Regions from separate parts of the Brasilonema sennae CENA114 genome, predicted to be linked through region 1. Evidence: riboswitches for the same ligand, from Rfam matches in the RefSeq annotation. Region 1 holds a riboswitch; each other region holds the start of a gene.

What was found. Region 1 has a riboswitch for cyclic di-AMP ahead of DP114_RS19385 (hypothetical protein). Riboswitches for the same ligand answer to the same signal wherever they lie in the genome.
Region 2: it holds a riboswitch for cyclic di-AMP, as region 1 does, so the genes downstream of both, ntrB (nitrate ABC transporter permease) here and DP114_RS19385 (hypothetical protein) in region 1, are expected to answer to the same signal.
Region 3: it holds a riboswitch for cyclic di-AMP, as region 1 does, so the genes downstream of both, DP114_RS21675 (glycosyltransferase) here and DP114_RS19385 (hypothetical protein) in region 1, are expected to answer to the same signal.

What each region holds. Positions count from the first base shown of each region.
Region 1 is NZ_CP030118.1:4,612,686-4,623,098, forward strand. It holds gene DP114_RS19360 (midas domain-containing protein) at 1-1,280, shown strand, start outside; gene DP114_RS19365 (HhoA/HhoB/HtrA family serine endopeptidase) at 1,476-2,771, opposite strand; partial or broken gene DP114_RS36370 (glycogen/starch/alpha-glucan phosphorylase) at 3,716-3,987, opposite strand; partial or broken gene DP114_RS19375 (glycogen/starch/alpha-glucan phosphorylase) at 4,086-4,208, opposite strand; gene DP114_RS19380 (SLC5/6 family protein) at 4,303-5,604, opposite strand; gene DP114_RS19385 (hypothetical protein) at 5,631-5,876, opposite strand; cyclic di-AMP (ydaO/yuaA leader) riboswitch at 6,141-6,275, opposite strand; gene DP114_RS19390 (hypothetical protein) at 6,782-6,943, opposite strand; gene DP114_RS19395 (cation:proton antiporter) at 7,139-8,704, shown strand; gene trpD (anthranilate phosphoribosyltransferase) at 8,836-9,930, shown strand; gene DP114_RS19405 (hypothetical protein) at 10,119-10,413, opposite strand, start outside.
Region 2 is NZ_CP030118.1:3,444,299-3,454,711, forward strand. It holds gene DP114_RS14605 (ABC transporter ATP-binding protein) at 1-791, opposite strand, end outside; gene DP114_RS14610 (ABC transporter substrate-binding protein) at 912-2,324, opposite strand; gene ntrB (nitrate ABC transporter permease) at 2,601-3,452, opposite strand; cyclic di-AMP (ydaO/yuaA leader) riboswitch at 3,549-3,740, opposite strand; gene DP114_RS14620 (sensor histidine kinase) at 3,993-5,186, shown strand; gene rnc (ribonuclease III) at 5,203-5,880, opposite strand; partial or broken gene DP114_RS34975 (Swt1 family HEPN domain-containing protein) at 5,995-6,351, opposite strand; gene DP114_RS14630 (phycobilisome rod-core linker polypeptide) at 6,745-7,497, opposite strand; gene prfA (peptide chain release factor 1) at 8,324-9,424, opposite strand; gene rpmE (50S ribosomal protein L31) at 9,529-9,768, opposite strand; gene rpsI (30S ribosomal protein S9) at 9,940-10,353, opposite strand; gene rplM (50S ribosomal protein L13) at 10,353-10,413, opposite strand, start outside.
Region 3 is NZ_CP030118.1:5,155,961-5,166,373, reverse strand. It holds gene DP114_RS21705 (hypothetical protein) at 1-316, opposite strand, end outside; gene DP114_RS21700 (hypothetical protein) at 957-1,472, opposite strand; gene DP114_RS21695 (carbonic anhydrase) at 2,104-2,808, shown strand; gene DP114_RS21690 (glycosyl hydrolase family 57) at 3,081-4,583, shown strand; gene DP114_RS21685 (hypothetical protein) at 4,801-5,358, opposite strand; gene DP114_RS21680 (hypothetical protein) at 5,600-5,821, opposite strand; gene DP114_RS21675 (glycosyltransferase) at 6,031-7,308, opposite strand; cyclic di-AMP (ydaO/yuaA leader) riboswitch at 7,470-7,701, opposite strand; gene DP114_RS21670 (M48 family metallopeptidase) at 8,185-8,955, opposite strand; gene DP114_RS21665 (hypothetical protein) at 9,227-9,379, shown strand; gene DP114_RS21660 (ROK family protein) at 9,472-10,179, opposite strand.

The sequences.
Region 1 (10,413 bases):
AACGCTTATGGCGAACTGCGCGATCGCAACTTGTCCATGTAGAAGCCTTGTTATCCAACTGGTCTGGTGTTGATGAACGCGACGATCTAACGGCTGTCGTTGAGATGTTGTCTTTTGCACCCACTCCTAGCCAACAAGATTCCTTCTCACCACAACAGTTCAAGAATATTTCTGATGTTGAACAACAACAAGCGAAGGACTCAGAACTCCCAGACTCGGAGTCCTCATCCGACATAGATTTGGATGATGCTGAACAACAACAAGCGATCAACTCAGAACTCCCAGACTCGGAGTCCTCATCCGACGTAGATTTGGATGATGCTGAACAACAACAAGCGATCGACTCAGAACTCCCAGACTCGGAGTCCTCATCCGACGTAGATTTGGATGATGTTGAACAACAACAAGCGATCGACTCAGAACTCCCAGACTCGGAGTTCGACGTAGATTTGGATGATGTTGAACAACAAGCGATCGACTCAGAACTCCCAGACTCGGAGTTCGACGTAGATTTGGATGATGTTGAACAACAACAAGCGATCGACTCAGAACTCCCAGACGATGAAGACCAGCACATAGATTTAGATGAGGAGTCACCCGACGAAGAAAACACGGTAGTTACATCACCCACTTCATCCCCACAAAAGGAGATACCAACCCAGAATAACGATTACTCTCCTGGGACAGATGTTCCAATGCTGCCCCAGTTCCAAGTTCTCACGCGAATGCAAGCGATAGAGAAAATATTGCGAGAGAATGCTGGAAGTGTCTGTCATATAGACTTTGTTGTGCGCTCACTTTTTGGCGATTTAGAGCCAAGTGTGTTCAAAATCGTCAAAAGTCGCATCCAATCCTCTCTGACACACGGCAAAGAAAAGAGTTACTGGGCTGCCGTTCCGGATGAGCCAGGGTGTTATACTCTGGATTTAAGCTTGATAATACCAGCAAATGGTAAAGTCAAATCCAAGATAATCAAACCTAAAAAGAAGAAACCCTTCCTACTCCCCAAGGCAAAAAGGGCATCAATGGTACCTGAATATGAAGGTAAATTTTTGATTGATGCCATCTGCATACTCTTGCAGAAAAATTCCGGGAAAATCTTCAGCGTAGCTGATGTGATCACAGGACTTTATGGAGAACTCAATGCTGAAGAACTAGCAGAGATAAAAACTGCCGTGCATAATGAACTTTCTAGAGGTCACCGGATAGGAAGATTCTCTAGAGTTCCTGAAAAAACTGGTTATTATACTTGGGATTTAAGTAAAATCCGGAGAAAATAGCCTTTTGATCGCAACTTGAGAAGTCAAAAGGAGTTTGTACTGTGGAATGGCAAATGCAAAATTCGCAAATTTGCAACTCAGCTAACAGAAGCCCCAGTTGCAAATTCAGGGCGACTCCAAATGACTTCTGCAAGCATTGCCTAATGTTGTCGATAACGTTAGGGAGCTTTTTTACTTCCAAGCATCCTCCCAAAGTTATTGCGCATTTGCTGGTCTCGACCCAGGTTGTACTGTAACTTGCACGGTTGTGTCATTACGTTGCAGTTGCATTTGCACGTTTGCCCCAACGCCACTTTTATCAATTATCTGCTGCACTGTATCCGCAGTGGTAACAGATTGATTGTTGATTTGTCGGATGACATCTCCTGGACGTATTCCGGCTCTATCAGCCGGAGAACCAGGAAGAACGCGGACAATCAGAATGCCTTGGTCTGCTTGCACGCGGACGTTACTATTAGAAAGGCTGTTAATCCGTTGCTTAAGTTCAGGTGTCAGGGATACCATCTGAATCCCTATGAAGGGATGTTCAACTTTGCCCTGAGTAATTAATTGTTGGGCAATTCGCTCGGCGGTGTCGATGGGAATCGCAAAGCCTATTCCTTGAGCGCCCTGGATAATAGCTGTGTTGACCCCAATAACTTGACCACGAGCATTTAGCAGTGGTCCGCCGGAGTTTCCAGGATTAATGGCTGCGTCAGTTTGAATATAACCAACGCGGTTATCAGATGCACCGATATCACTAATAGAACGATCCGTTGCACTAACAACGCCCACTGTTACCGTTTCTTGCAAACCTAAGGGATTCCCGATTGCGATCGCCCACTGTCCTGGCTGAACCCGCTGAGATGTTGCCAGTTCTACAGTTGGCAGGTTATTTAGTGGAACTTGCACAACCGCAATATCAGTCAATTTGTCTTGTCCCAAGACTTTTCCTTCAACAGTACGACCGTCGGACAATGATACCGATACTGTATCAGCATCGTTGACAACGTGAGCATTTGTGAGAATCTGTCCATTAGCATTAATCACAAAACCAGAACCAACACCACGCACCACTTTCTCTTGAGGCTGTGCTGGTATCTGCCGACCAAAAAACCGTTGATAGAATGGGTCATTTAAGATCTCTGGGACTTGGCTTCTGACAGTTCTGGAAGTATTAATTTGCACTACCGCAGGTTCAACCTTATTTACCACAGCAACTACAAAGTTATTATCCTCTGGAGTTGGTGTCAGAGGACGGTTATTTGGAGTAGCAGACTGTTGGACTGGTTGAGCATTAGCAGTATTAGTCTCCCGTGAAGCTTCCACGTTTCTGGATGAGTTTATTGAGCAGGCACTCAAAAATGTAATTCCTACTCCCAGAAGTGGTAACAATAAGTGAGTTATCGGTTTGTTACAAAAGAATTTGTTTGTGAGATTATTTTTGTGCTCGAAACCATCTATATTTAATTTGATAAGCTTTTGATTATTATTTAGGTATTTTTTGTTCATAAGACTTTATTGATTTTATATCTTAGTGTCTGGTGAAAATAATCTCCTTATTTAAGGTTTATATTTTATGATGCTTATTGTCATCTACCATAAGAAAGTTATCACTTATCAGTTACCAGTAGGTGTTGATTTTTAGCTTTAACTGAACCGTATTGGGTTAAAAAGCAGTTAGTAAAGCGGATTTATTATAACAGTCCAGCCTGTTAGTATGGCTATTTTACTGTGTTACTCATTAAAAAATAATTTTTCTTTTCCATTAGGTAGAACACTGGTTAATTATAAGGGCACAGCAATGCTGTGCCCTCACCATATGGTTTATAATCTATGTTTTTGAAGAAGAAGTCAGAATTCAGCAATTCAGAATTCAGACGGTAGAACCCGCCACTGATTGGAGACCACCAGATTGAAAATTTGGTGTGGTGTTTCACCATTTATTCATCCGCCAGTCGCACAGAAGTTCATTCTGAACGGCAGTCGCCCCAAGTCGGGAAACCCCTTCGGGTATCTCCTAAGCCCTGCGGGCACGCACTCGCGTTCGGAGACGCTGAGTCCTGAGCCCTGAGTCCCAAAGGGACACGCTGCGCGAACGGGCACGGCAAAGCCGAACGGACACGCTACGCGTATCTCCGTAGGAGACGCTGCGCGAACGCTCTTAGCGTGCGCTTGCGCTTACGCGTTCGCCCTTGGCGTGCGCTTTGCGCTTACGCCAGATGCCTGGCTGTCGGGAAAACGCCACATGCTATCTCCCAAGGGGAGACGCAATCATGCGAACAAGCCGGGAAACCCGGACGCCAGATACCTACGGAGGGAGACCCTCCTGCAGTACTGGCTCTCCAACGCAGTGGCTCCCCTCCCGCAGCAGTGGTCTCACCGCCCACGGCGCTGCCTCCTTCTGGCTCCTGACTCCTGAGTTCTTTTGTTAAAATCGTCTCGGTTTTTGAGAGATCTACCAGTGGTTTAAACAAATCCCTGTTACCTTTGGAAAAGTAACCGGATTCAATCTGGTCAATCGCTTGTTTAAGTTGAGGATTACTGTTGTAATAATCCCACGGATGGTAGCCTTGAGCTTTCATTTGTGAAACTTGCTGTGCCGTCAGTCCAAAGAGGAAGAAATTTTCGTGTCCGACGCGATCGCCCCAAAGGGGCGATTGCGAATTTCAATATTCGCCCCATCCAGTGTACCAATCGTCAATGTGCCATTCATCGCAAAGTTCATTTTATATCAAATCCGTTTGTATCAGAATTATTTCTCCCTCTTCTCTCTCTGCGTTCTCTGCGCCTCTGCGGTTTTTTAATGATTCAGATGTTACCGGATTTAATATTACTCGTGCCAGAAGCTTCTTTACCAGCAGTCGAGATTTGTTCCGAAACATCAGCCGCTGAATATATTCGCTGTGCTAATGCCATATTGTAGTTTGCTAGAAAAACCACTTTAAGGCGAGACCCAAGGTAGTGTTAAGCTGTTTTCAATCAAACCTGATGAGTGATGGAGATGGAGCGATTTTGTAATATTTTTATATTTTCTAATTTCTTAAGCTTTTTCCTCAACCTTGGATGTTGGCAAGTACTTTTGTAATACCTCCCCAACCAACAAAAAGAAAATCCCACTTAGAATTCCTATTCCCATGATGTTCAATTCAACGCTACCAAATCCTCCTATAATATCAGGACTTATAAGTGTTATAATGAGTAATGAAAAAGCCGAAAAACTACTTATTGTTAAAGACAGCTTTACGCTTTGTTTGGAGAAGTTATAGCGTTCCGTTTGAGCGATTAAATAAGCAACAAAAGGAGCAAACACCGCTCCTACATATGCTGCATAAAAATACACAATCAGATTAACAATCTCCCCACCTTTCAAAGCAACGGCAAGACTAAACAGAGCATTTGCAGCAGTGACGAGTAGCCGACTCCAAACAGATGCAGGCAGAATATTGAAGTCCAAAATTGTCTTGGTTTGCACTCGCAAAATACTGCTGCCAATACCCAGCGCTGGAACCAGTAAAGACATAATCATCACTATACCTAAAGGCTTGTCGGTGCCACCGCCAACCCAAGCTAGGATAAATGGGAGAGCTTGTTTACCATCAATACCAGCAGGCAAAATTCCTGCGTTCTGTGCTGCGACAACAACTGTTGAAGGTAAAAAAGCAAGCAGTAGTAGCAAAATTGCAGCTATTGTACACCCTCGATACAGGCTGTTTTCATCTTTTGCTTGGACAAGAAACTGCTGATACTTCATATCTATAGGTACCAGCAGAATTGTAGACAATGAGACGCCCACTATAGTTGGCAAACTCATATGCTTGAGTGAGCTAGCAAATTCTATGGGCGATCGCACATAATCACCAAAAGCGTGTAACACCCACAGTCCATAAAGCAAAGCCAAAAAGTTCAGAATCAGTAACCCGCGGAATATCCAGCCTGCTTTTTTTATTGGGAGTAAAGAAATGATTGCAAACAGGATAGCCAAAACAACCATCGTCGGGAGAGTGGGTATTCCGAAAACCTTGAGAATAAAAGCTCCAGAAATCAACTGAACGGCTTCAATACCAATCAGCGATAACCACGACATCAGGCTGACAAAAACTTTTACCCCATCTCCGTAGGCAGAACCTAGCAATGTCCAAATTGGCTCTGTTCGCTTCCAGTAAAATTTTGCCAGTCCTAAAAGAGCTATTGTACCAAAGCCAAGGGAGACAGTATAGAGACTGCCAGCAGCCCCTAAAGTTAGTGATTTCTCAGCGGTTCCTAAAACAAACCCCAAACCGTAATGCGCGGATACTAGCAAGGCTGCTAGCGAGAAGGTGTCGAGTCTGCGCTCTAAAGCCATATTGGCATCTGCTCCACAAATTTTTTTTAAATTTCCCCGTGAATTTTTACTGGCTCGTGGCTAGACTTCATTAACTCGTAGAGATCATAAGCATATAAATCTTCCTGACTTGGCTCATCAGTCTGACTTGTTGCCACAATTGGGTCATTGTATGCTTTCGTTCTACCAATCAGTAAAAGTTTTTTTCCGGCACACTCTCCAATTAATCTGAACTGATGGTCGGGAAAAAAGTTGACTTCATCTGTATATAACGTATGATTTTTGATCGGCATATTTTCTCCTCAATTCTTATAAAAGGTGCGACTGGTTAAAATTAATTCTCAACCTTTAGTTGGGAAAGATGCTGATTCTTCGTAGTCAAGGGAATTGCTAGTAGAGATGCACACAATTACTTAAATTTTTGACTTTTGAATTCACAAAAGATACAGGCTCTTCCCTAAAGGAAATCAACAGATATATGTTTACACTGCCAGTAATGAAAGGCAATGTTAGCAAGGAGAACCTGGGGACAACAGCTTGGAATCAGCAGATGCCATAGGTACTCGTTCCAATGCCGACGGAGTTAGCTGACGGGCTAAGACTGGAAGGTGTCTCTCCATTCAAGATTCGCCCCAATACATTGGTTCCTCCGCTTCTAACCCAGAGTTGAAGTTTTTCAGCAACTAGACTGGATTGAATTAGGCAAGTTTTACCCATACATTCACTAAAACTATACTGAAACGTCCAAAGAGTCAATCCATCTTAACTTCCCACATCAGGACGAGTGCTATTTAACAACTTATCTGGTTAATATTTACGGTGAATTGTATTAATAATGCTCTGATGGTGGATGCTTCAGTAATTGGTGAGGAAACGTATATGAGTCAAACCTCATATCTTTACAAATTATACCCAAGAATAAAAAGATTGCTCAGGTGCTGAAATACCTATTTTTTAGGGATACTGCAAGCGCCATGACTGCCATACTTGTCAAGCTTAAAAATTAGCAACAGCCTTAATTGGCTGTTACTAGTTAGGAAAAATCATATGATTGACCAAATTGTAAACCAAACTTTAATCAACTTGCACCATATAGCAATCCGTGCAGGAGTTGTGAAATTACTCGTTGAGGTAGGGAACGCTCTGCACAGGCTATGCCAACACAAATGAAATAGGACTGCCATAGCAGACTTTCAAGCTAAAAAACTTCCGTAGCCGCCGCCTGAGGGCAAAGCGGATGCTGTGCGAACGGCGATCGCCCTTGGCGGCTCCCTTTGGGAGCATCGCACAGTATTGAGCTATGTAACACCTTTGGTTGTGATGGCTTTACGAAGTTTAACCATTGTTTAGTTAAACACATAAAACACGGGTCAGCTACCAACTTTATAGAATTATAAGCTTTCCACAGATGTTTTAGTTTTGTCAGAGAGGATGCCTACACAGTTCGTTCCACACAAATGCTCTCGTAAGCTTATTAACTTCCCACCTCAGGATGAGTGCTATTTAACAACTTATCTGGTTAAGATTTACGATGAATTGTATTAATCATGCTTTTATGATGGATGCTTCGGTAATTGGTGAACAAGTCATTGCTACAAACTTAAAGCAGTTTCTTTTGGTACTTGCAGTTTCTTTAGGGGTGGCGACAATATCACAGATATTTAGCTGGTTTCGGCAAATACCTTACACTTTACTTTTAGTCATTGTAGGCTTAGGGTTAGCTTTTGCCGATGTTCGTTTAGTGGATCTTTCTCCAGAATTAATTTTGTTTATTTTTCTACCACCATTACTTTTTGAAGCAGCATGGAATTTAAAATGGTCGAATTTAAAGCGGGATTTGTTGCCAATTACTCTTTATGCAGTTATTGGGGTTGTGATTTCAATAGTGGGGATGGCAATAGGTTTAAATAAATTTGCAGGAATCTCACTCACAACGGCTTTACTCATCGGGGCTAGTCTTTGTGCCACGGATCCAGTTTCAGTCACTGCTTTATTTCGGGAATTGGGCGTTCCTAGTCGTTTGACAACATTAATTGAAGGTGAAAGCTTGTTCAATGATGGCATGGCAGTTGTTGCTTTTAGTTTTTTAGTGCAACTGCCTTTAGGAACAGCTGAATTAGAATTAAAACCAATTGTGGTAGAACTTTTTACAGTTGTTGGTATTGGTATGGCGGTTGGAGGACTCATTGGTTTTGGGATCTCTTACCTCACCCAACGTTTCGATTTACCACTTGTGGAACAGTCTTTAACTTTAGTTTCTACCTATGCAACATATCTTATTGTTGAGGAGTTAGGTGGATCTGGAGTCATTGGGGTTGTGACGACAGGGTTGATCTTGGGCAATTTTGGTTCTCGGATTGGTATGAACCCGCGTACTCGGGTTATCGTGACTGAGTTCTGGGAATTTCTGGCGTTTTTTGTGAACTCAATTGTCTTTCTGTTGATTGGGGATCAGATACGGTATGCCAGTTTGGAGGAAAACTTAACAATCATTGCAGTGACAGTAGGGGTAATGATTTTAAGTCGGGCAATTGCAATATTGTCTTTAAGTCAATTAAGCAATCTTTTACAAGCATCAAAAATTACTTTACCTGAACAAACTATACTCTGGTGGGGCGGGGTGCGCGGTTCTGTTTCTATTGCTTTGGCTTTGAGTGTACCCACAATTGTAGTAGAGCGAGAAAAAATTATTGCTACAGTTTTTGGTGCAGTATTATTTACTTTGCTATTCCAAGGATTAAGTATCAAACCTTTATTACAAAAGCTTAACTTTCTGGGTGACCAGTCCTTACGCGAGCGATATTTAGAAATAGTTGCACGGACTGTTGCTCTCAATCGTGTCTTACAACACCTTCAAGTAGACCAAAGACCTGGTGTAGACCCAGAGTTTTACCGCTATCAAGAAGCACTGGTTAAAGGAGAAATTGAAAATTTAGAAGCGCAAATTAACCAGCTACAGGATGAGCATCCAAACATCCGCAACTTTCCAGCTGAACAACTCCGAGGAGAACTTTTGGCTATTGAAGCAGATACCTATGCTGAATTTCTGCGGACAGGTCAGTTAAATAAAGAACTTTCTCCATTGCTGGAAGATGTTTTGCAAAATAGTGAGGGGATTTGAAATATACAGATAAATTCTTCTATAGAAGCTTCGAGATATCTTTGCGATGTTAGTTTCTGATAAAATCCTTACGGTGAAAACGTACTCCAACGTAACATAACAGTCGTAAAAGAGTTGTATCTATCGAAGTTATGATAACAGCTAATGTTGACACAAATCCATTAGATCAAGACTCCTCTAATTGGTCTGCCTTGTTGCAGCAACTGTTAGAGCGTCAATCACTTTCGGTATCTCAAGCTTCTAACTTAATGTCTGGTTGGCTACAAGAAGCCATTCCCCCTGTGTTATCGGGTGCTATTTTAGCAGCAATTCAAGCCAAGGGAGTGTCTGCCGAAGAGTTACTTGGCATGGTTGAGGTTTTATATTCTCAATCTAACAAACCAGCGCAACGAGATTTGATTGTTGGTAACTCACCACTTGTAGATACTTGTGGTACTGGGGGAGATGGAGCATCAACATTTAATATTTCCACTGCTGTTGCTTTTGTGACTGCTGCTGCTGGGGTAAAAGTGGCTAAACATGGTAATCGTTCAGCATCTGGAAAAACTGGTTCAGCAGACGTGTTAGAAGCTTTGGGTGTTAATCTTAAAGCAAGTCTGGAGAAAACTCAAGAAGCTGTGAGCGCAGTTGGCATGACTTTCTTGTTTGCACCCGATTGGCATCCAGCTCTCAAAGTTCTCGCCCCTTTACGAAAAACTCTGAAAGTACGCACAATTTTTAATTTGTTAGGTCCATTAATTAATCCCTTAAAACCAACAGGACAGGTTATTGGTGTCAACTCTCCGGTTTTGGTAGAAACTTTTGCTAAGGTTTTAAATCAATTAGGGACTCGCCGCGCAATTACACTTCACGGACGCGAAAAATTAGATGAAGCAGGGTTGGGAGATAAAACTGATTTGGCTGTGTTGTCAAACCAACAAATACACCTGATCGAACTTTCTCCACAACAGCTAGGCTTAAACCCTGCTCCCATTAGTGAATTACGGGGTGGGGATGTTGAAGAGAATGCAGAAATTCTCAAAGCTGTTCTTCAAGGTAAAGGGACTGGGCCACAGCAAGATGTGGTTGCTCTCAATGCAGCGTTTGCACTGTATGTGGGCGAAGCAGTACCAGATCAAGCAGATGATTATCAAACTTTTTCTCAAGCTGTTATTGTTGCTAAGGAAATTCTCCAAAGTGGACTTGCTTGGAAAAAGTTGGAACAGCTTGCTGAATTTTTGAAGTGAAAGATAATCTGCAAGAACATTGAAGAAAGCAGAGGGCAAAGGGATCAATTGGATGGGGATTGATACCCCAATCAATTATGGAAGAAACATCTTTTGCCTGTTCCCTGTTCCCTATAGCGGTTCTCACTTCGGTGCAATATAGTCGTCACCTCACCCCGCATTTGAGTCTCGCAAACGCTCCCCTCTCCTTAGCAAGGAGAGGGGTTGGGGAGCCAGTGCTGTGGGGAGCCAGTACTGCCAAGAGTTGTGCCTTGCGGAGCCAGTACTTGATGAGGGTTTCCCTCACTTGGTATCTGGTGAGACCAGCGCTGCAGGAGGGTCTCCCTCCGTAGGCGACTGGCGAACCCGAAGGGCGTCGGGTTAAGCGCGTTGTGGCAACTAGCCCCGATAGGCGTAGCCGTGCCGCAGGCATAGGGGGCGCTACGCAAACCCAGAGGGTCTCCCGACCTAGGTATCTGGTGAGACAGCGCTGCAGGAGGTGAG
Region 2 (10,413 bases), 1.2 Mb from region 1:
TTGCGGAGTTCATAGTATTCTTGTGAGTTCCTCATAGCATTGCGATCGCGTGGATGAGGAAACGGTACTTCCAGTATCTCCCCAATATTAGCTGCTGGTCCATTCGTCATCAGAACAATGCGATCTGACATATAAATAGCCTCATCCACATCATGAGTAACCATCATCACTGCTTGTCGGTGATGTTCCCAAATATCTAATACTTGTCGCTGCAATTTTCCGCGAGTTAGTGCATCTAAGGCTCCAAAAGGTTCATCCATCAGCAACATTTTTGGGCGAATTGCCAATGCTCTGGCAATACCCACCCGCTGCTTCATACCACCAGAAATTTCATCAGGATATTTATCTGCTGCTGCTGTTAAATTTACCATTGCCAGGTGTTGGTTCACAATGCTAATTTTTTCCGAACGATTAGCATCTTTTAGCACTTCGTCTACAGCAAGCCGGATATTTTCCCGCACAGTTAACCAAGGTAAGAGCGAATAGTGTTGAAACACCATCATACGCTCTGCTCCTGGTTTATGAATTTCTTTGCCATCTAACCGTACCGAGCCAGAAGTCGCTTTTTCTAATCCTGCTACAATTTTCAAAAGTGTAGATTTTCCGCACCCAGAGTGACCAATTATAGAGATATATTCATCTTCGGCTATTGTTAAATTAACGTTATCTAAAACAACAAATCGATTGCCATCAGGTGTTGGATATGATTTATATAGATTTTCAATTTCTAAAAATCCAGTGTGCGGTACAGGCTTATCATAAGCATCTTTCGAGAAAAAGGTAGATTTCATTTAACACTCCTATAAGACTCTATTTATGAATTATTTAAAAATGACATGAGTTCTTTGTAAATAACAACGGACTAATTGCAAAGTACAGTCAATACAATCTAATTGATCTAACTCAATTGATTAAGACAGAAAAAAAGATTTAGGAGCGTTAGCTCTTATTTGAAAACTCTTAAGATACCCCACTGGATCACTGGGGTCAAAAGCTTTTTTGTCGATAAATAGTTCAGCTTGCTCTACCTTGTAATCTTCTTTTGGACATTCAATTCCCATTTCAGCAGCAATTTCTCGATATAAGTCAGTTCGCCAACCTTTACGCGCTACTTCTTCAGCATTTTTGGGAATTTCTTTAATTTGTCCCCAGCGAGCCGACTGAGTCATTAGCCAAAGACTCTGAGATTGCCAGAGAAATGTTGAATGGTCATTTGGTGTTTTAACAAGATTAGCAGGTTTTTCAAAGAAAATTGTTGTTTCAGGAGCTTTCCAAACTCGTTTTTTATCATCAAAACCACCATAATTGTAGTTACCGACAATAGCCGCTTCTGTTAATTTGAGTTTTGCTCCCGTATACGATTTACTCGTGAGAATTTTAGCGACTTCCTCCCGGTTTTTTGTGTCACTACAATACCGACAAGCTTCTATCATTGCTTTAACCAAAGAGCGATAAGTTTTGGGATTATCTTTGATGAAAGACTCCATGACACCTAAAAGTCTATCTGGGTGTCCTTGCCAAATTTCTCTCCCTTGAGCGAAGGTGAAGCCAATTCCTTCATTACCAGTAATTGCTCGTGAATTCCACGGTTCAGCCACCATGTAGCCTTGCATCGCCCCAATTCTCATATTCACCACCATCTGTGGAGGCGGGACAATGATAATGCGAAATTCTTCATCAGGAGCAACTCCAGCGGCTGCTGCTAAGTAGCGGACAAAGTATTCATAAATAGCCGAACTCAGCACCACAGCCCAAACTCGTTTTTCAGCTGGTAATTTTTCAAAATAATTGCGAAAATCTCGTCCAAACTCTTCTAAATTGCCGTTATAGTCTCGCCAAGGACGCACCCCAGACTCCCACATTGCTTTATTCATCGTCATCGCATTACCATGACGATGAATTGTCATCGCTGCACACAGGGGGGCATGACGTGCGCCTTCTGCACCAGTTCTGGCGTTGATCACTGCACCACTCACAACTGGTGAAGCATCAAGGCGTCCAAAAATAATACCATCACGAGACGTCGCCCAGCTTGCTTCACGGCTGAGGGTGACGTTTAAACCATACTTGCGGAAAAACCCTTTCTCCCAGGCTATAGCAAAGGGGGCGCAGTCATTCACCGGTACGTATCCCACTGTAATATTAGGTTTTTCTAGTGTCTTGGGATCTACGACTGGTTCCACCGCCGACGCCGCTTGTGACAGTCCTTTAGGGGCACGATTAGCATTAATGGCACAAGAAGAAAGTCCAGTTGCAAATGCTGTAGCGCCTAGCCCTGTGATAAAGTCTCGTCGCTTCCAGTTATTTGTGTTATCGTCGCTCATGAACAACCTCCTGCGGCGAAATGACTCAGAATATTAACTAGGGACAAAAGTTCTTGTTTGGACTGTCAGATATTTGATTCGTGTATACAAATAGCAGGTAGGCTGCTTGTTATACAGTCAGCTTGTTCTTGAAATTTTAAATAGCTTATCTGTCTGACCCCACACAATTCATTAGCTATTGAAAAAGGTCAGATTTCATCAAAGGTAATAATATGGTGGTGCGATAATGCAGTGGAACGCACCATATATAATCAATGACTGACCGCTGATGAAAACCTAATTTGAAGTTACCGGGCGACGAGTGACAAAAGCTTGTATTCTGCCTATGGCATAATCAAGCAACAGTCCTGTTAAGCCAATCACTAGAACAGCAAGAAAAACGGAATTGAGGTTCAAGCGACTCCACTCATCCCAGACAAAAAAGCCAATTCCAACACCACCTGTGAGCATTTCTACTGCAACGATAACTAACCAGGCAATGCCTATACTAATTCGTAAACCTGTAAAAATGTATGGTAAACTTGCAGGCCAAATGATTTTTGTAATTCTTCGCCAAGCGGGCATTTCTAGAACTCGTGCTACATCTATATAGTCTTTGGAAACACTGGAAACTCCCAAAGCAGTGTTAATAATTGTTGGCCACAGAGAAGTAATGAAAATCACAAAGATTGCCGATGGATCTGCCAAATTAAAGATTGCTAGAGCAATAGGAAGCCATGCTAGAGGTGATACTGGCTTGAAGATTTGGATAACGGGATTGAGAATCATCATTGCCGTTCTTGACATCCCGATGAGAAAACCAACAGGAATAGCTACTAAAGCACCTAGAGTAAAACCTAATAAAACCCGACGAATACTCGCGATTAATAGCCAGCCAATACCTAAGTTACCTGGTCCTCTTTGAAAAAATGGGTTCAGGATGTAATCTAAATTTGCTGCTAATGCTTCAGGTGGCGTGGGCATTAACTCATGATTGGCAAGGGCAATAATCCACCAGACAACAATAACGCCCAAAAAACCAACCAAAGGTAGCAAGAAAGCGTCCCGTACAATAACGGGTTTAGCGCGTTTCCAAGCTGTTCGACTAGCAACCGCCAAAATGGCAGCTACGTTTAGTTGTAACACCATTGATGACCTCAACAGACTTCACGCAGGTACAATTAGTCCGAGCAGTACCAGCCAAGGATACTGATGAGATCACAACATTACAATCATGCTGTCTCTTCAGTCTCCTCTCATTGCCTACGAAGTTAGCTGACGGGCTAGGGTTGAGAGATACCCCTCTGATAGAAGGAAAAAACAACAAGTGAAAAGATACATCTACTGTTTGTTTCTTCTAGTAAGATACGCCCCATACTTTGGTTCCTCCGCTCCAACTTATGCAATGCAATTCATTGGATTAGGCTGACTTACTCTGATTTATGATAAATGTAACACCAGCAAACAATGGCGTCAAGCAACCCTAGGATATACTTTTTTTGGCTAGAAAACAAGTATTCTTAGAAAGGAAATTCATTTATTTTTAGATGAATAAAGATGATTTGGATATTATGTATTTTTATTTCTAATTATTACATCTTTTTAGTAAAGACAATGTAATACTCCTATGCTTAGGATGTAGATCATAGAATGATTTACTCTATTTGTATGTCTATCCACCCATAAGTGATGAAAGATTTTAGTCAATTGCTGCGGGATCAAACTCAGAGGATTATGAAACAATGGGTGGAAGCTGTTCGTCGGGATAAAAAGATTTTCAGCACCAATCATCTAAGCCGTACAGCTATTGAAAATCATCTTGATCATGTCCTCTTGGCTCTAGCAACTGTGCTTTCTCAATATCAAGATGATGAAGTTCAATCCCTAGTTCAAGCAAGTTTAGAGCATGGGATTCTTAGGGCTGAACAAGGTTTCGATGCAGCAGAAATTGCACTAGAGTATCGGCTTTTGCGTAACACCATATTTGTCACTTTAGAACCGGAATTCCTGAAAGCATCAGCAAAAGAAGTGATGCGAGCCGTGCATTTGATTGATATGGTGTTAGATGAAGCAATAGCCTATTGTTTCCAAAGTTACACAGAACAGCGATTAACAGAACTAGAGCAGCTGCACAATCAGTTAACCCTTAATAATCAGGAATTAACTCGCTTAGTGCGAGCAAATCAAGATAATTTATCGTATCTCGCGCACGAACTCAAAAACCCATTAACTTCGATTATTGGTTACTCAGATTTGTTTTTGCGCTTACAACGCCAAAAATCAGAGGAAAAAAATTCCTTTAGCCATCTAGAACACATTGACCGCGTGTTACGCAGTGGGAGACAATTAATTCACCTGATTAACGATGCACTGGAGATTTCTCGCTATGATGCAGGGCAGATGAAACTCGAACCAGAACCAACTCAGGTGTATGAATTAATTATAAATGTCTACGAAATGCTGGAGCCTTTGGCTACTCAAAAAAAATTACAAATTGTTATTGATTGCAACCGTGCTCCTGACGAAGTTGTAACAGACCCGTTACGATTACAGCAAATTGTAACAAATCTTGTTAGTAATGCGATTCGCTACACAGAGTCAGGAACGGTAAAAATCAAGTGTGAAACTTTAGACATTAGCAAGTGGAGTGTTGCAGTTTCAGATACTGGAATTGGAATTGAGCCAGAAGATCAAGTACAGATTTTTCAACCTTACTTTCGCATTGGTTCTGGTAGTAAATCCTTCCTTCCCAATAGTACCGGCTTGGGCTTGGCAATCGTTTCACGGCTGATAAAACTGTTGCAAGGTGAAATTAGCTTAGTCTCCCAAATAGGAGTAGGTTCTACTTTCACTGTGACTTTACCGTTAAAAGTAGAAGTGTGAGGTGTATATCTGACATTTACTTTGATTTTTCTAGCCTAGCTAGCGCGTTCTCAGCTGCAGCCTTCTCAGCATCTTTCTTACTGCGCCCTTTACCTTGTCCATACTCTTTCTCTCCCACAACTACTTTAGCTACAAACTCTGGAGCATGAGAAGAACCACCTACTTGAACTGTGACATACTTGGGTGGTATTTGAGTGATATTGCGTTGCACCCATTCTTGAAAGCGATTTTTAGAGTCTACATTTGAGCGAAACTCCACAATACTCTCAGGAACAGAGTCAAACAACGGTTCCACAACAGCACGTACTGCTTCACTATCATAATTGTTGTCTAAGTAGTAAGCGGCGATGACTGCTTCAAAAGTACTGCTGAGTAAATTAGGATTTTGGTAACCTCCTTCTAAAGTTGCACCTTTACCTAACCGCATTCTGCGATCTAAACCAACCTCAATTGCAAATTTTGCTAGTTGCTTTTCATCAACCAGTGCAGAACGCCGACGAGTTAACTCATCTTCTCCCTTTTCTGGGTAACGACGATAAAGGTATTCGCCACTTAAATAAGTCAGCAAAGCATCACCAAGAAACTCCAGACGTTCGTTGTGTTCACCTTCTTGCGGGTTTTCATGGACATAGGAACGGTGTGTCAGCGCACGGATTAAAAGAGAAGTATTCTGAAAGTTTTGGTGTTTGACAATGTCAGCCAATTTCTCTGTGTTGGAGTCTTTTTCGGCTTGTTTAGAAAAAAGTCTTTTTAAGACTTTTTGCAAGTCAAGTTCTACAATACTTGTTTCTGGTGCAGAGATAGCTTTCAGGAGTCGAGCGATCGTGTCTAAAGTGCGATAAGTGTCTTCAGTTGAAAAATGATATTGATCCGCCCAACTGTTAGTAACTTCCATGAGTTCACTCACTAAAGCTCCCTCAGCGTAACCTAAATTTTTGCTGAATACCTGATTCCACTGTCCAATAATGACTTTTAATAAAGTAAAAACATCATTACCTAGAATCTCTTCTGGGCTAAGCTTTATGGATGAGTTATCAGACATAGATGATGAGATAATTCTTAGCCAGCGCTCACCATAAACTTTTTGCATCTCCCTTTTTACATAAGGGTACAATCCTTGATTTAAAAGAGTTAAACTTTTGCTAACTTGTTCGTGGTTGGTCACAGCGATCTATGTATTTCAAGTAGTATTTTTCAGGAGATTTCTTGAATTTATCTTCTTTAATTTTTATAATTTAGTGCTGTAAAAAAGTTTAATAATTATGAATACATTGATAGGACTTACGCATGAGTTCCGAATGAACTTGACTATCAGATTGCGCACTCCTCGTCGCAACGGGTGCAACTACCTTATTGTTGCGTAAGTCCTGATTGATAATATTGCCGCTTCTTCAAAAAAATAATGAGCCGAAAAATGATCTAGAGCAAATAAGGAGCCAGATTTAAGAACTCAAGATTCAGAAATACATTTTCTAAACCCTAGCACCTGAATTCTGACTCCTCTATTTTGGAAGATTGCAGTCACGTTGTATCGTGGTTGCTAAATGACCAGCCGTAATTACCGGCGGCGATAAGGCACTGCTTTCTCGTAATCAATGTTATAAGGCGAGATCCGTTGCGGAGGATTACCTGTTGGATTAATACTCTGAGCCATTGATGCAAACAGAGCTGGATCACCGGCTTTAGCCTGCTTGTCGGGTGGAGTGTAGCGACGTACAATGGTTTGCCAGATTATTTGGGGGAAGCCGAGTTGCGCACGATGGTATTCATCGTAACGCGGAGACTTGATGTTGAATGGCAATTGGCTGGCTCCTGAGGGCAGAACCCGACGACGTTGGTAGGGAACAATGCTGTCACCAAAGTTCTCTAAGTATTCGTCGCTGTTGAGCAGATCATTGATGAAGCCAGCCCGACCTTTGGTTGCTACCACGATTGACCAAGCAATTTTTTCCCGTTCGCTGTAAACATCACGTCCCAAAATCCGTTGAACACAATGCTCAACAAAGCGGTAGTTGCTGTTGAGGTTATAGAAGCTACCAGTGAAGGTTTTGGACAAGCACAATCCACGAATAAACTCACGGACGGTAATCTGTCCACTGCGGAGCTGCGACTCCAAAAAACGCTCCCGATCAGAGGCAAAAGCATGGAAAAATATCTGACGGTAGGCTGCCTCGATTAAGTTATCTAGGTCAGTCGCAGAAAGTAAATTGTCAGTGGAGAAGATTCTAGGCTGTTCATCACCCGGAATTTCGTAGCCAGTAACACGATTATTTTGACTTAAAGGCGCATACTCTAGCAGAGGAATAGCCACGTTTAATAACTTCCTTCTCACTAAACTTTACAAGTTTTCCTCATCATAAGGGTAAAGTGACCTAAAGTTTTCAGGAATATGATAAAACATTACACTCCTTAATATTTAGATGAAAGCCTTATAATTAAATGCTTTCATCTCATGGAGATGACATCACTTTGGCACGTTTTGTTTGGGTGCATCTCGATTTTGATGAGTATCAAAGATGCTGCAAGCTGTTCAAAGTTCAAAAGCTTCTCGCTCAGAAGCATCTTAGCTTCTAAATACAGAATGCCACAAGTTGGTACATGAAACAAAGAATTAACATGGTCTCTAACCCGCAAATAATAAAAAGTTCATTCTGTGCAACAAGTGTTGATGGTTAAATAACAAAGTTTTCCTATGTGACTTTATTGGCTACAAATTGTCAAAACAGCATATGCATGGGGAGTTTGAAGCGTATATTTATTGTATTATATATTACGATAAATAGAGTATATCTGCTGCATTGCTTGGTTTATACACTAAAGCTATTGTATCTGGCTCAAACCAGAAGCGCTATAAATACGGTTCCAATGTAATGTCGAGTATATTGCTTGATATATTGATTCCAAACAACGCATTAGAAAACCGCTTGTTGTGTTGCTTTATGTAAGACACAAAAGCGGTTTTTCATGATATTTAAAAGGCCGTAGCTAGTTATTAATGCAGCACTTACGCACTCAAAAGCCGAAACCCCGATTCCCGCTTCAAAAGGAGGGAATCTTAAAAGCCCCCATTTTAACTCTGTTGAAGGATCTCTTGTGCATAAGTTCTATAATGGAAAAAAAACTAGCAACCCTAAATATTAACTATTAGCACCGGAAGCAGCGAGTTCTGCTAAGCGTTCTTGTTGATCTTGAGAAATACAAGCTTGAATAATGTGTTCAAGTTCCCCTTCTAGAACTGCGTTGAGCGAATAGTTTTGATTTAAGCGGTGGTCGGTGGCGCGGTTATCTTTGTAGTTATAAGTGCGAATCTTTTCAGAACGTGATCCTGTACCGACTTGCGATCGCCGCATAGAAGTCACAGCTTCTTGTTGTTCTCGCAACTTCATCTCATACAGTTTTGCCCGCAGGATCTGCATTGCCCGTTCTTTGTTCTGCAATTGGCTGCGTTCTTCCGTACAGAAAATCCGGATACCAGTGGGTTTGTGGAACAAGTCAGCGGCTGTTTCCACTTTGTTGACGTTTTGTCCACCAGCACCACCAGAACGAGCTGTGCTCATTTCAATATCCTTCGGATCAATGTGGATTTCTACATCATCCACCTCTGGCATTATCGCCACAGTTGCTGTTGAGGTGTGAACCCGTCCCCCAGCTTCAGTGACTGGTACACGCTGCACGCGATGCACTCCAGCTTCAAACTTTAGCTTGCTGTATACGCTATCGCCTTGAATTTCCAAAATGGCTTCTTTAAAGCCGCCCATTTCCGCCAAGGACTCACTGACTAACTTCACACGCCAACTTTGGCTGTCAGCATACTTTGAGTACAAACGTACTAAATCACCAGCCCAAATGCTTGCTTCATCACCACCAGTACCCGCACGAATTTCCAACATGATGTTTTTATCATCATTAGGATCACGGGGTAGTAGCAAAATCTTCAAACGATTTTCTAACTGTTCTATTTTTTGCTCAAGTTCTTCAACTTCCAGGGCTGCCATTTCTTGCAGTTCTGGATCACTTTGAGATTCTTTGAGCACCTGACGCGCCCCTACGAATTCTTCCTGGGCGTTTTTCCAGGTTTCGTAGGTATCTACCACTTCTTCCAAAGAAGAGCGTGCCTTTGCGATTTTTTGATACTCATCAGGGTTTTTGGCAGTATCGGGGTCGGCAAGGCGACGAGTCAATTCATGAAAAGTTTGTTCAACGGATTTTAGTTTCTCCAGCAGGTATGTTTCAGCCATGACGGATACAGTCACTCCTTAAAAATAGCAAATTTGCTTGAGCATTAAATACAACAATCGACCCAGCTGATGCAGGGTCGTTGTTAACAGCTAAAGCCAAGCCGCTACTTTTTCCTTCTTCCGCCTTTGGATTGACCTTCCATCATGCCATATTTACGCAGGAAGCGTTCTACGCGACCTTCGCTGTCAATTATCTTCTGAGTACCTGTATAAAAGGGGTGGTTTCCAGACCAAACATCTACGTGCAATTCTGGCTTAGTAGAGCCAACAGTCATCACAAGTTGACCGTTACAGTAAACTTTTGCATCTGGATACCACTGGGGATGAATCTCTGGTTTCGCCATTTTTCTTTCCGTGGTCTATCTATACCAATTATAACTTTCAGGTTTTCAGGGGTTGTAGAACTTTGGATTTTAGATTTTTTTGATGATCATAGCAACCGCTGATCAAGGCTGGTGCACGCTAACTCACAAACATTTATCTGCGTCAAGGGTGCAGGAAAAATCCAAAATTGCTTAACGCTTAGAGTACTGAGGTGCTTTACGAGCTTTGTGCAAACCGTATTTTTTGCGCTCTTTTGCTCGTGGATCACGAGTCAGGTAGCCTTCGATTTTTAAAGGCGGACGGTTTTCTGGATCGAGTTGGCAAAGCGCACGAGCAACTCCCAAACGAACTGCATCTGATTGTCCAGTTAAACCGCCACCCTCAGCTTTGACAAGAATGTCGTATTCGTTTTCCAAGCCAAGAGTTTCTAGAGGTGCTTTGGCTAGGGAAATGTAGTTTGGGTTGAATTGGAAGTAAAGGTCTCCTGGTTTGCCATTGACAATCATTTGTCCAGTACCGGGAACCAAGCGAACCCGCGCGATCGCCGATTTACGACGACCTGTACCCCAATACATAGCACGACCGCTATTATCTGCTGCTTGCATTAATTTTCTACTCCTGGAATGGTCTGAATTTGTAACTCTTTTGGTTGTTGTGCTGCATGG
Region 3 (10,413 bases), 540 kb from region 1:
AAACGCCGTCTGCAACAGTGGTGCCAGCAAAAATAAGTTCTCCGCAGAAAGTGCCAGTACCATTTATAGTGACTGTGAACAGCTTATCATTGAGATTTCCACCAGGAATCATAAAAATTGCGTAAACGTGATGCTCACCCCGCCAAGGCTCAACTATGATTTTCTGGGGATGTGTGTAGAATCTTTCACCTGTTCCTCGAATAACATTTGATTCATGGCAAGTGAGAAGGTTTGGTAGCCTTGAAAGAGTAGTCCAGCTAAGAACAATGATTAAGCTCAGGGTAAATAAAACGTAAGTAATTTTACTCTTTAACATACGTGCTTTCAGAACTACGTGTTATAAGGTAACAGATTTTGTATTGTGTGGCGATCGCTGCGGCGCGCTCTTTGGGCGGCTAAGAGCTGGAGCATCGCGTCCAATGACAGTGCGCCCCTTAGGGGCTAGCGCTGCCGCCTGCAGCGGATCGTGCGTGCGCTTTATATATAGTTCACTACAATTGACGGATATCCAGGAAAAACCGAGACGCTTTACCTTGGTTTGGTGTTTTCAAAAAGCCGATAACGTCATTCCCGATGTTGTTTGGCTGAAATCTAGCACTATTACGAGTAAACCACCAAGACTTGTACTAAACAGTATCTAAATTGACTTACAAATTGTATCTCTTTTTAGGAGGCACTGCGTTGCGGGGGTTCCCCCCGTTGTAGCACGTGCCGTTCCATTTTAATGGACTTTCCTGGGACTTCAAGTCCTAGGCGGACGGGAACGAGTCAAAGAAGATGTAATAAGTTTGACATCTGTCTTTTCTGGTGCAAGATGTAAGTTGGGCGAGTCTAGAGCAACATGTCAGCTTTTATCTGACTCAAACCACATATAAAGTTATCACTTTAAGGGTGAAAGATTAGCATCAAATAGAATCAAGTGTAGAGTTCCCTGGCTAAATTTAATCAAGTTAAAACTAACCTTTGTTGTCCTCTTCTGTACTTTTACGAAGCTCGATATACTGCTTACCTAAATCAGTGACTTTTACGTACTCGGAAAGGTTATTATCTTTATAAGGAATGTCACGAATTCTACCAACATCTATATATCCTATATCTTTCAGGTGAAAAATCTCTTTTTCTAGATTATCATTCATTTCATAAGAACCAAAGTTACCCCCAGCCAGTTTCTTGAGATTTTCAAACATAGATTTGGACATAGATAACAAAACTAGCTTGTCAGTTCTTGCCTTTGTGGCAGAGAGTTTTTTTCCAATTGAATTTATTTTGTTATCTAGCTTTCCTCTATCAAAAGTCAATGCAATAACATCATCAAGCTGAGGAATAAAAAACAGTAGCAATGCAATAGCAATGATTGCTACAAAAAGAAGTGGAGTCGGTTGTCTAGAAATTAACAAAATAAGCAAAACTCCTTCGATAACTGTAATACAGATAAACGCCGCCCACCATTTTGCTGAATAATCTTGAGCCACAATTTCTCTCCTGATAATTCTCAGTCTCAATGATTCCTGTTGAATGAGTTTAATTCTAATTGCTCTTTATGAAAGGTTTCTCTCTTGCTAACATGAGGTTTTCATTCAAAACCATGATTTGCAACCTAGCATATAATATACTGATTAACAAACAACAATGTGATCTATAGATGAAAAAAATATCTTTAATCTCCAGTTATCGTATATAATATTAATTCATATATTTTTCTTGAATAAAAGTAGTTCATCAGGAACAAAATTAAGAAATTCTAGCCAGTATCAACCTGTATCAAAGCTAGTATGGTATCAGTCAATAACATGATGATCACGAGGATAAAGAATTATTTATTCTCATTAAATTTATTATCAAAATGCTAAATTTAGTGGCTGGGTATAGCGTCAACTGGATTGCCCAATTCAAACTAGAAGTAAGTACTGTATTGCACAAGTTCACAACAACTGACAGCTTCTTTCCTTGAGTTTCATATGGCGTTAGTAGGGGTTTATAAACAACGCTCTTATCGCTTCTTTCAAAAAGGCTAGCCAAATGATCTCATAGAATTGCGTTATGAATTTATGAAATGCTGTACTAAGCGCAAATACCTGGAACCCTAGACTTTGCTAAAGATTAATGAAATATCACAGCATTGATGAACTCCTGAACAATAATCAAACTTGGGTTGCAGAAAAACTGGCTTTGAACCCCAACTACTTTGAACAATTAGCCACCGGACAAAAACCCCCCTATCTTTACATTGGGTGTTCTGATAGTCGTTTACCGCTAACCAACTTTACGCGCACAGAACCTGGAGAGTTATTTGTCCATCGCAACATTGCCAATCAAGTATCTCTAACGGATATTAACTTTTTAGCCGTTTTGGAATACGCAATTTCTCATCTTCAAGTTCAACACATTATAGTTTGCGGTCACTACGGTTGCGGTGGAATTAAGGCGGCGCTAGAAGGCAAAACCATTGGAATCATTGATAATTGGGTGAATCCGATCCGAGAAATCTACTTACAAAACCAAGACGACATCGATGCTTTGCTCACAAAAGAAGAACGTCTAAATCGTCTAGCAGAAATCAATGTTCTGGTACAGGTTAAAAATCTATACCAAACTTCTATTATGCGTAAAGCACTTTATGATCAAAAAGCACCAGTGGTTCATGGTTGGGTACTGGATATCCGAACAGGATTAATCAAAGACTTGCAAGTCTCAACGAAACAATGGGAATTACGCCCACCAACCATCGTTCTTGAGTCCATACCTTCTCTGCCTGATTTTAAATTTCTGGATGGGGATTTGGACTGTTTGTCTCAAGAGGCATGTTAAGGTATGGTGACCTGTAGTTAGAACTTACGCATGAGTTACGAAAAAACAAGACTGTGAGATTGCTTTGTTACGTCGCAATGACACAACTACGTTATTTTTGCATAAATCCTGTAACTCATGATTTGCAATACCTGTTATTCTAAAAGGGTGTACAATGCGCGAACCACAGATTAAGATTGATCCGGGAACTCTGTTGTTAATAGTGTCTGTCCTTCTACTCTTACCTCTTTTGCTGGCTGGTTTCGTCTTTCAATAAGCTATTTGGAACGACTATGACTGCAACAAAATCATCTGCTAATCTACCAATTTTGGAAGAATTCCGGACAGGATTACCCAATATTTGCGGCTGTGAGGCAGAAATTAATTCTGTGGTTCAGCAAGATAACCCTGTATTTCTCAACACCACCAATCTCCGCTTAGAAAATATCACGGCTGGCTTTGCTTGTGCTCTCCATATGCATCAACCCAGCATTCCTGCGGGTGCTCACGGGGAAATTATCAGCCATCTCCAGTATATGTTTGAACATCCCCATCAAGGAGATAACCATAACGCAGAACCATTTGCCTGGTGTTATAGCCGCATGGGCGATTTTATTCCTCAACTTATATCCGAAGGTTGCAATCCTCGAATTATGCTCGATTACTCGGGTAATTTGTTGTGGGGGTTACAACAAATGGGACGACAGGATATTATCAATAATCTCAAACGTTTAACTTGTGACTCTCAATATCAGCCTTACGTCGAATGGTTGGGAACAATGTGGAGTCATGCGGTTATTCCTTCCACACCAATTCCTGACATTAAACTCCAAATTCAAGCTTGGCAACATTACTTTGCAGCCATTTTCGGCTATGAAGCCCTACAGCGCGTGAAGGGCTTTTCTCCCCCAGAAATGCACTTACCAAACCATCCAGATACTTTGTTTGAATATATCAAAGCTCTCAAAGAATGCGGATATCGTTGGCTGATGGTGCAAGAACATTCAGTAGAACGTCTGGATGGTTCAGGCTTACGTCATGAGGATAAATATATTCCAAATCGATTGCTTGCCCGCAATTCTAAAGGTGAAACCATCAGCATTACAGCATTAATCAAAACTCAAGGTTCCGACACAAAGTTAGTGGCTCAGATGCAGCCTTATTTTGAGGCGAAAGGAAGAAGTCAACAGCAAATTGGTAATGTTAAAGTTCCCTCGCTTGTCACTCAAATTGCTGATGGGGAAAATGGCGGCGTTATGATGAACGAATATCCCCGCGATTTGTTTAGAATCTATCATGAAATTCGCGATTCCGGAAACAATCATTCAGGAATTGTCGCACTCAACGGTACTGAATATTTGGAATTAATTGAAGCTGCTGGTGTGAATCCAGATGAATATCCAACCTGTCAAGGCGTACAGCAACACAAAATTTGGCAGCGAGTAGATCCAGGACATTCTACACCAGAAGCTGTGGAAAAAGCAATAACAGAATTAAAGGAAACAGACCATCAATTTCACATGGATGGTGCTTCTTGGACGAACAATTTAAGTTGGGTTCAAGGTTACGAAAATGTTTTAGATCCAATGAATAAACTCAGTGCTTTATTTCATGAAAAATATGATTCATTAGTTCAGCAAGATCCTTCAGTCACAGAGAGTTCCGATTATCAAAGAGCATTACTGTACAACTTATTATTGCAAACAAGTTGTTTCCGATATTGGGGACAAGGAGTTTGGACTGACTATGCTCGCGAACTCTATCAACGAGGTGAAGCGCTTTTGGGAGTGGATTGACCGAACCAAGCAGGGGTGCAGTTTTTGCTGGGGGCAAGGGGGAAAAGAAAAACTCGAAAATTGTTGTCCCCTGCACAAGCTGCAATCTGATCGCAAGCCCTTAAATTTATTTGTGGAACCGCCCCTTTTCTCCTTATTTTCGGGGTGAAATAAGCAGTGGTGCAGAAAGTTACGTTAAGGAATTGATAAACATTGAAAGTGGCAGTAGTACAGTTCACTACTTCTCAGGTGGTGGTAAGTCGCGGCCAATTTTTTTTGATGAACCTTTCATACGACAGTGCCAGTCGCCAAAGGTATTTTGGAAACAGATGCCCGTGCTGTTTGGGTATTGCTCCACAGTGCAATTCTTTCCAGGCAAATAACTTCTACCCCTAATCTCATAACAAGTATGACGAGTGAAGCTTCCTCGAATATCGTATACGGGTTTGTCCATACTTATGCTTAAATGCTCCCCTCTTTGGTTAGTGTTATATTCCAGGTCGGTTAGATTGGCTGGGCGAGAGTTGGAGGCAACCTGAAGAGTGAGATCGCTGATAAGGCGCACAAAATTGCTACCACCTTGACCAGGAGTCCCAAACTGCGATTCTTGGTCGCACAGAAAATACATCTTTGCCTGCTCGATACTAAGCGCTCCTTTTTTTGGTTCTACCCTCGATGAGCAAGTCTGAGGTTGGCGGGCTGTTCCATACGGAAGAGTCTGAGCAGTTAGTATGGTAGGCGTTAAAACCGTTAGCAGCGTACAGCCTATTATCCTAAGGGTAAACCTTAATTTCACGTTAATTCCTCTATATTTGCCAACATCAAAACTGTAAAAGTAAAAATAATCATACCAGTCGAATCAAAAATTAGATGGACTTGAGATCACAGGGCTTTTCATTTGCACAAACCACATGGTGTGGGAGCACAGCATTGCAATGCTCCCATACCATTTCACAAAAAGTCTACAAACAAAGCTAGGGAAAATCTGATTAGGCTTTCCCCTAGCTTTATTCATAATTCTGATGTCTCCAAACTTATTAAGCTTGCAGTGCCATGTCGCCTTGTGTTGGATCTGCTATTATCCAAGCAGAGTAGACATCCTCAATAAATTTTTTCTGATTCTCAACTCCTTGAAGGTTGTTTGCTTGTACTTTTAAGGTGGTTAAATAGACTCCATGCAGTATTTGATGTCCATAACCAATAACTTGACCTATCTGCCCTGTAATTTGATGCTGTGCGTAATCTCCAATGTTCAGCATATTAATAACTCCCTGACGTGAAAGGTTTAGTGACTTGTTTTTTACTGTTTCTGCACGTTAGGTGCGATTTGGTGCAGCATGATGCAAAATCGCTCTCTTTATTAGTGCTGCGTTTTTAGCGCTAAGTCCGGATTATTTTCGAGCTTGCACTTGGTAACACCAGTCGCCACCTTACGAAAAACTCCGCAACACTATCAAATCGGTAGAAATTAAGCTGCAATTTGAGGTTTGCTCTCTATTGAGGGCATGGTTTGAGCTAGTAGATGTGTGTAGATTTGAGTCAGGCGGGATGCGACACTATACCAACTAAAGGCAATCTCTACTCGTTGTCTACCAGCTTCACCTAATTGATCTCGCCAATTTGGGTTGAGCAAAATCCGGTCAATAGCAGTAGCAAAAGCGACTTCATCTTTAGGGGGAACGAGTAACCCAGTCACTTCAGGTACGACTGTAAATTGCAGCCCCCCAACATCACTAGCCACGACAGGAGTCTGACTAGCCATTGCTTCTATTGCAACTAAACCAAAAGGTTCGTAATGACTAGGTACAACACAAACATCTGCGGCTGCATAGTAGGAGGGGATAACAGCCTCATCTAGGCGACCTGGAAAGGTTGTACAGTCTTGCAATCCGAGTTCAGCGACAATGCTTGCGATGCGATCGCGCTCGATCCCATCACTATGACCTGGACGATAACCACCTCCAATAACAAGTTGCAGGTTAGCATGATCCCGCAAACTAGACTTTGCAACGGCTCGTACTAATGTCTCGATCCCCTTACGTTGGTCAAAGCGACCGACATAGAGGATCATCTTAACATCAGGTGCAATTCCTAACTCTTGCCGTGCTGCAGACCTTTGAATCAACCCAAACTTATCGACATCAGTTCCGCAAGGAATGACTTCGATTTTCCCTTTGGTGGAAACGAGTCTTCGCATATGTTGCTGTTCTTGAGGACTAGTTGCAACAACTCGATCCACGGTTTCTAGACAGGCTTTTTCAACGGCTATTCGCTTACTAGCAATTGCTGGAATATCAGAAATCGCACTGTACTTGACTGTTCCTAAAGAGTGGTAAGTATGCAACTGAATCAACGGCTGTTGTTTTTTGAGTTCCATACCCACCCACGAGGACAACCAGTAGTTAGTATGAATCAAACGGTACTGAAATCCTTGCTCCCGCTGGAATGTCTGAAACTCTGCAATAAATTCTGGTAGATGCTCGAATAAGTGATCTCGCCCTATAAACTCAGTAGATCCAGTCTTCAATCGGATCGTGCGACATAATGGCCCATGCTGCACAATCGTAGCCTGCTCAGGACTACTTTGGCGGGTGAACATATCCACCTGCCAACCTTGTTCCGCAAGGGCATAACCTACTTGACGCACATAGACATTTTGTCCTCCAGCCTCTTCCTGTCCAATTTCTGCAGCAGGATCTCCATCAACAGAAATCAGAGCAATGCGATGTTTTCTGGTCGGTAACATAGTTAAACTTCACCATATAACAATTTTTCCTGCCTCAACAGACTGGAAGAAAAGGTAATATGGTCTTTTCCTCATAGTCAAGGGCAGGTACAACGAAGCGCACAGATACCAGCCAAGGACACTGACGAGAACAATGCATTACTCATAAGAATGCGGCTCGTTCAGTCTCCTCTCAATGCCGACGAAGTTAGCTGACGGGCTAGGACTGAGAGATGTCCCTCTCACAGAACAGAAGAAAGAAAAAAAAAGACAGGAGAAAAAACTGGAGTAATTTTTGTCTTAATTCATTCTTCATTTTTCATTCTTCGCTCTCCTATGAGATTAGCCCCAAACTTGGTTCCTCCGCTCCAGGCTTACCCCGATGTAACAAAATGTTTTGGGCAATCCGTGGATTAGGCAGACTCATGTAAATTTGTTAAGAATTGTAGCTGTAAACGTGACTTAAGTCAACCTCTTTGTGAAATTAACTTCTGCTAACTACAAGCAATCATGTGCTCTCATGATGTTCCATTGCAAGTGTATGCAAACACTTAACAGCATTATCTGGCGGTATCGCCAAGTGAAAACATTAAGTTGATATTGGGTTTCAGCGTAATATTGCGTTCTTAGTATAAACGTTATCTCCGATTATATATTCACTGTAGAAAAAAAGCAGGCATGAAACATAAGTTAATAATACGATATATTTTTTTATCAATAGAAACTTCATGTATCATTTGTGGGCAAAGATCTCTGAACACCATCTTATGAAAAGACAGTTACAAAGCACCCAGAATTTGATAACCCGCGACTTGAGTTATTCGCACACGACTTCGACAAGATAACTTTATAGGTTGGAAACCCAATTTCTCGATGAAACCGGGTTCCTAACTACCTTCACTGACGAGCAGCAATTTTTCTTTTTAATACAGAAATACGTTCTTGCGCTCCTGGGTGACTACTCAAAAAGCTTGGTGCAGAACGCTGGTTCACCAATTTGCTCAAAAATGCAGGCATAGCATTAGGGTTATAACCTGCTCGTTCAAGATATCGCAGTCCTTTATCATCAGCATTATATTCAGCTTGACGGCTGTTGGGTAGATCTACAGCAAGCTTATAAGCTGCAGCAGCGACGGTGCTGCGATCTAATCCAGCCAGTGAGGCTGCGCCTTGAGCGAGTTGCGCTTGTTTTAGCTTAGCGACTAAGTCGTCGTTGCAAATGTGACCTATTTCGTGACCGATAACCGCTGCTAACTGGTCTTCATTATCCGCCGCATTAATCAATCCAGTGTGGACGTAAACATAACCACCTGTGGTTGCAAAAGCATTAATGCTTCGGTCTTGAACGACAGAAAATTTAAAAGGAGTTTGAGAACAATCACTAGCTTTAGCTAACCGTTGACCTATTCGACTAACATTAGCGTTGGTACTGAGTCTGTAATTACTACGTACCTGTTGATCAATTTCGCGACCTAACCCGACTTTTTGCTCTGTTGACAGGTTGGAAAGCTGCAGAAGCTGAGCGCCATTAAAAAGTAACTGACCCCAGGAAATAGCATTAGCTGGTGTGAAAGGAGATAGTCCCACTCCTAAAGTAATCCCCAAACCAGCAAGAAAGAGGGCAAGGCTTTTACGCAATTTAGAAAAGCGAGAAAGCATCATAATCATAATCAAAAGTCAGAAATTTACAGTCCAAAAGCTTATTTATTGTTTTAGTTAAATGCAACAACTTTAATATCAGGTGTATTCAAACTGTCAATTATTTGCTAAAACTTTTTAGTCCTTTTTGCTAGATTTAGCTGTTATTCTTCTTTAACTAAAATATAGACTAACAATTCGAGCCAGGAAGACACCACTAGGGAGGAATTTTATTTGTTAACTAACAGACTATTGATATAATTAATAAATTTTTTTTTGTCTTCTCTCCAAAGATGTATTTATGATGAAAGCCAGCTTGGACGTCCAACGACTAGAAGTTTATCTACCCGTAGGGCAGTTAGATCAAGCAGCCGACATCCTGAACACCAACGTTGATTTACTGGTTTTTGCCACAGTGTTGATAACTTTGAGTATCCGTCAGTTCCGACGATAGTAGGGATGAGTTGTCTACTGCTGTGTTATTTGCGAAATTTCGACAATCGGGACTAAAGCAAAAGCTTTAGTCCTTTTGTCTTCTTTTTCTCTTCAATCTTTCCACAAAGCGATACCACCCAATAAACCAGTGATATTGGGGATGATCTTCACATTTGATGGTAATTTGATATCTACTTTTTTCGCTTCACCACCACCGATATACAGATAATCGTAATTGAACAGATGTTCCAGAGATGCGATCGCTCTTTCTAAGCGCCTGTTCCATTTCTTTTCACCTACCTTTTCCAAGGTAGCACGTCCTAGCTGTTGCTCGTAAGTTTCTCCTTTACGAAACTCATGATGTCCCATTTCTAAATTCGGCACGAGTTTACCATCTACAAATAAGGCCGAACCAAAGCCTGTACCCAACGTAATCACCAATTCCACACCTTTTCCGGAAATTGACCCCAAACCTTGCATATCGGCATCATTTATCACCCGTACAGGTTTGTCCAAACGCTTTGACAATGCTGTAGCTAAATCAAACCCGATCCAATCTGGATCTAAGTTCACGGCTGTTTGCGTCACTCCATTGCGCACAACACCAGGAAAACCCACCGAAACGCGATGAAACTCACCTTGAGTCGCTGCTAGCTCTACAATTGCATCAATTATAGGTTCTGATTTCGCAGGTTGGGGTGTTTCTGTTCGCGCCCTTTCTGTTAAGCCTTTTCCCGTAATATCCAAAACTATAACTTTTACACCACTACCACCAATGTCAACCGATAGGGTGCGGATAGCTCCATTATTTTCAACCATTGGGTTTTCTTTCGTGAATGTTTACTAACTGGTTGATATTGTCTACAATATCTAAGCAATAACCAATTGAGGTTAGGTTTTTCTGCCGATTATACAATCTATACTTAGCTAGATTTTGTATTTGAAATAGCTTACAAAAGTGGGAATTTATCATACTTTTTTCTGCTTCTGACTTCAACATTTGAAAAATCTAGCTTTGTTCCTCATAACTTTTGTAAAATCAGCAAGGAGTGC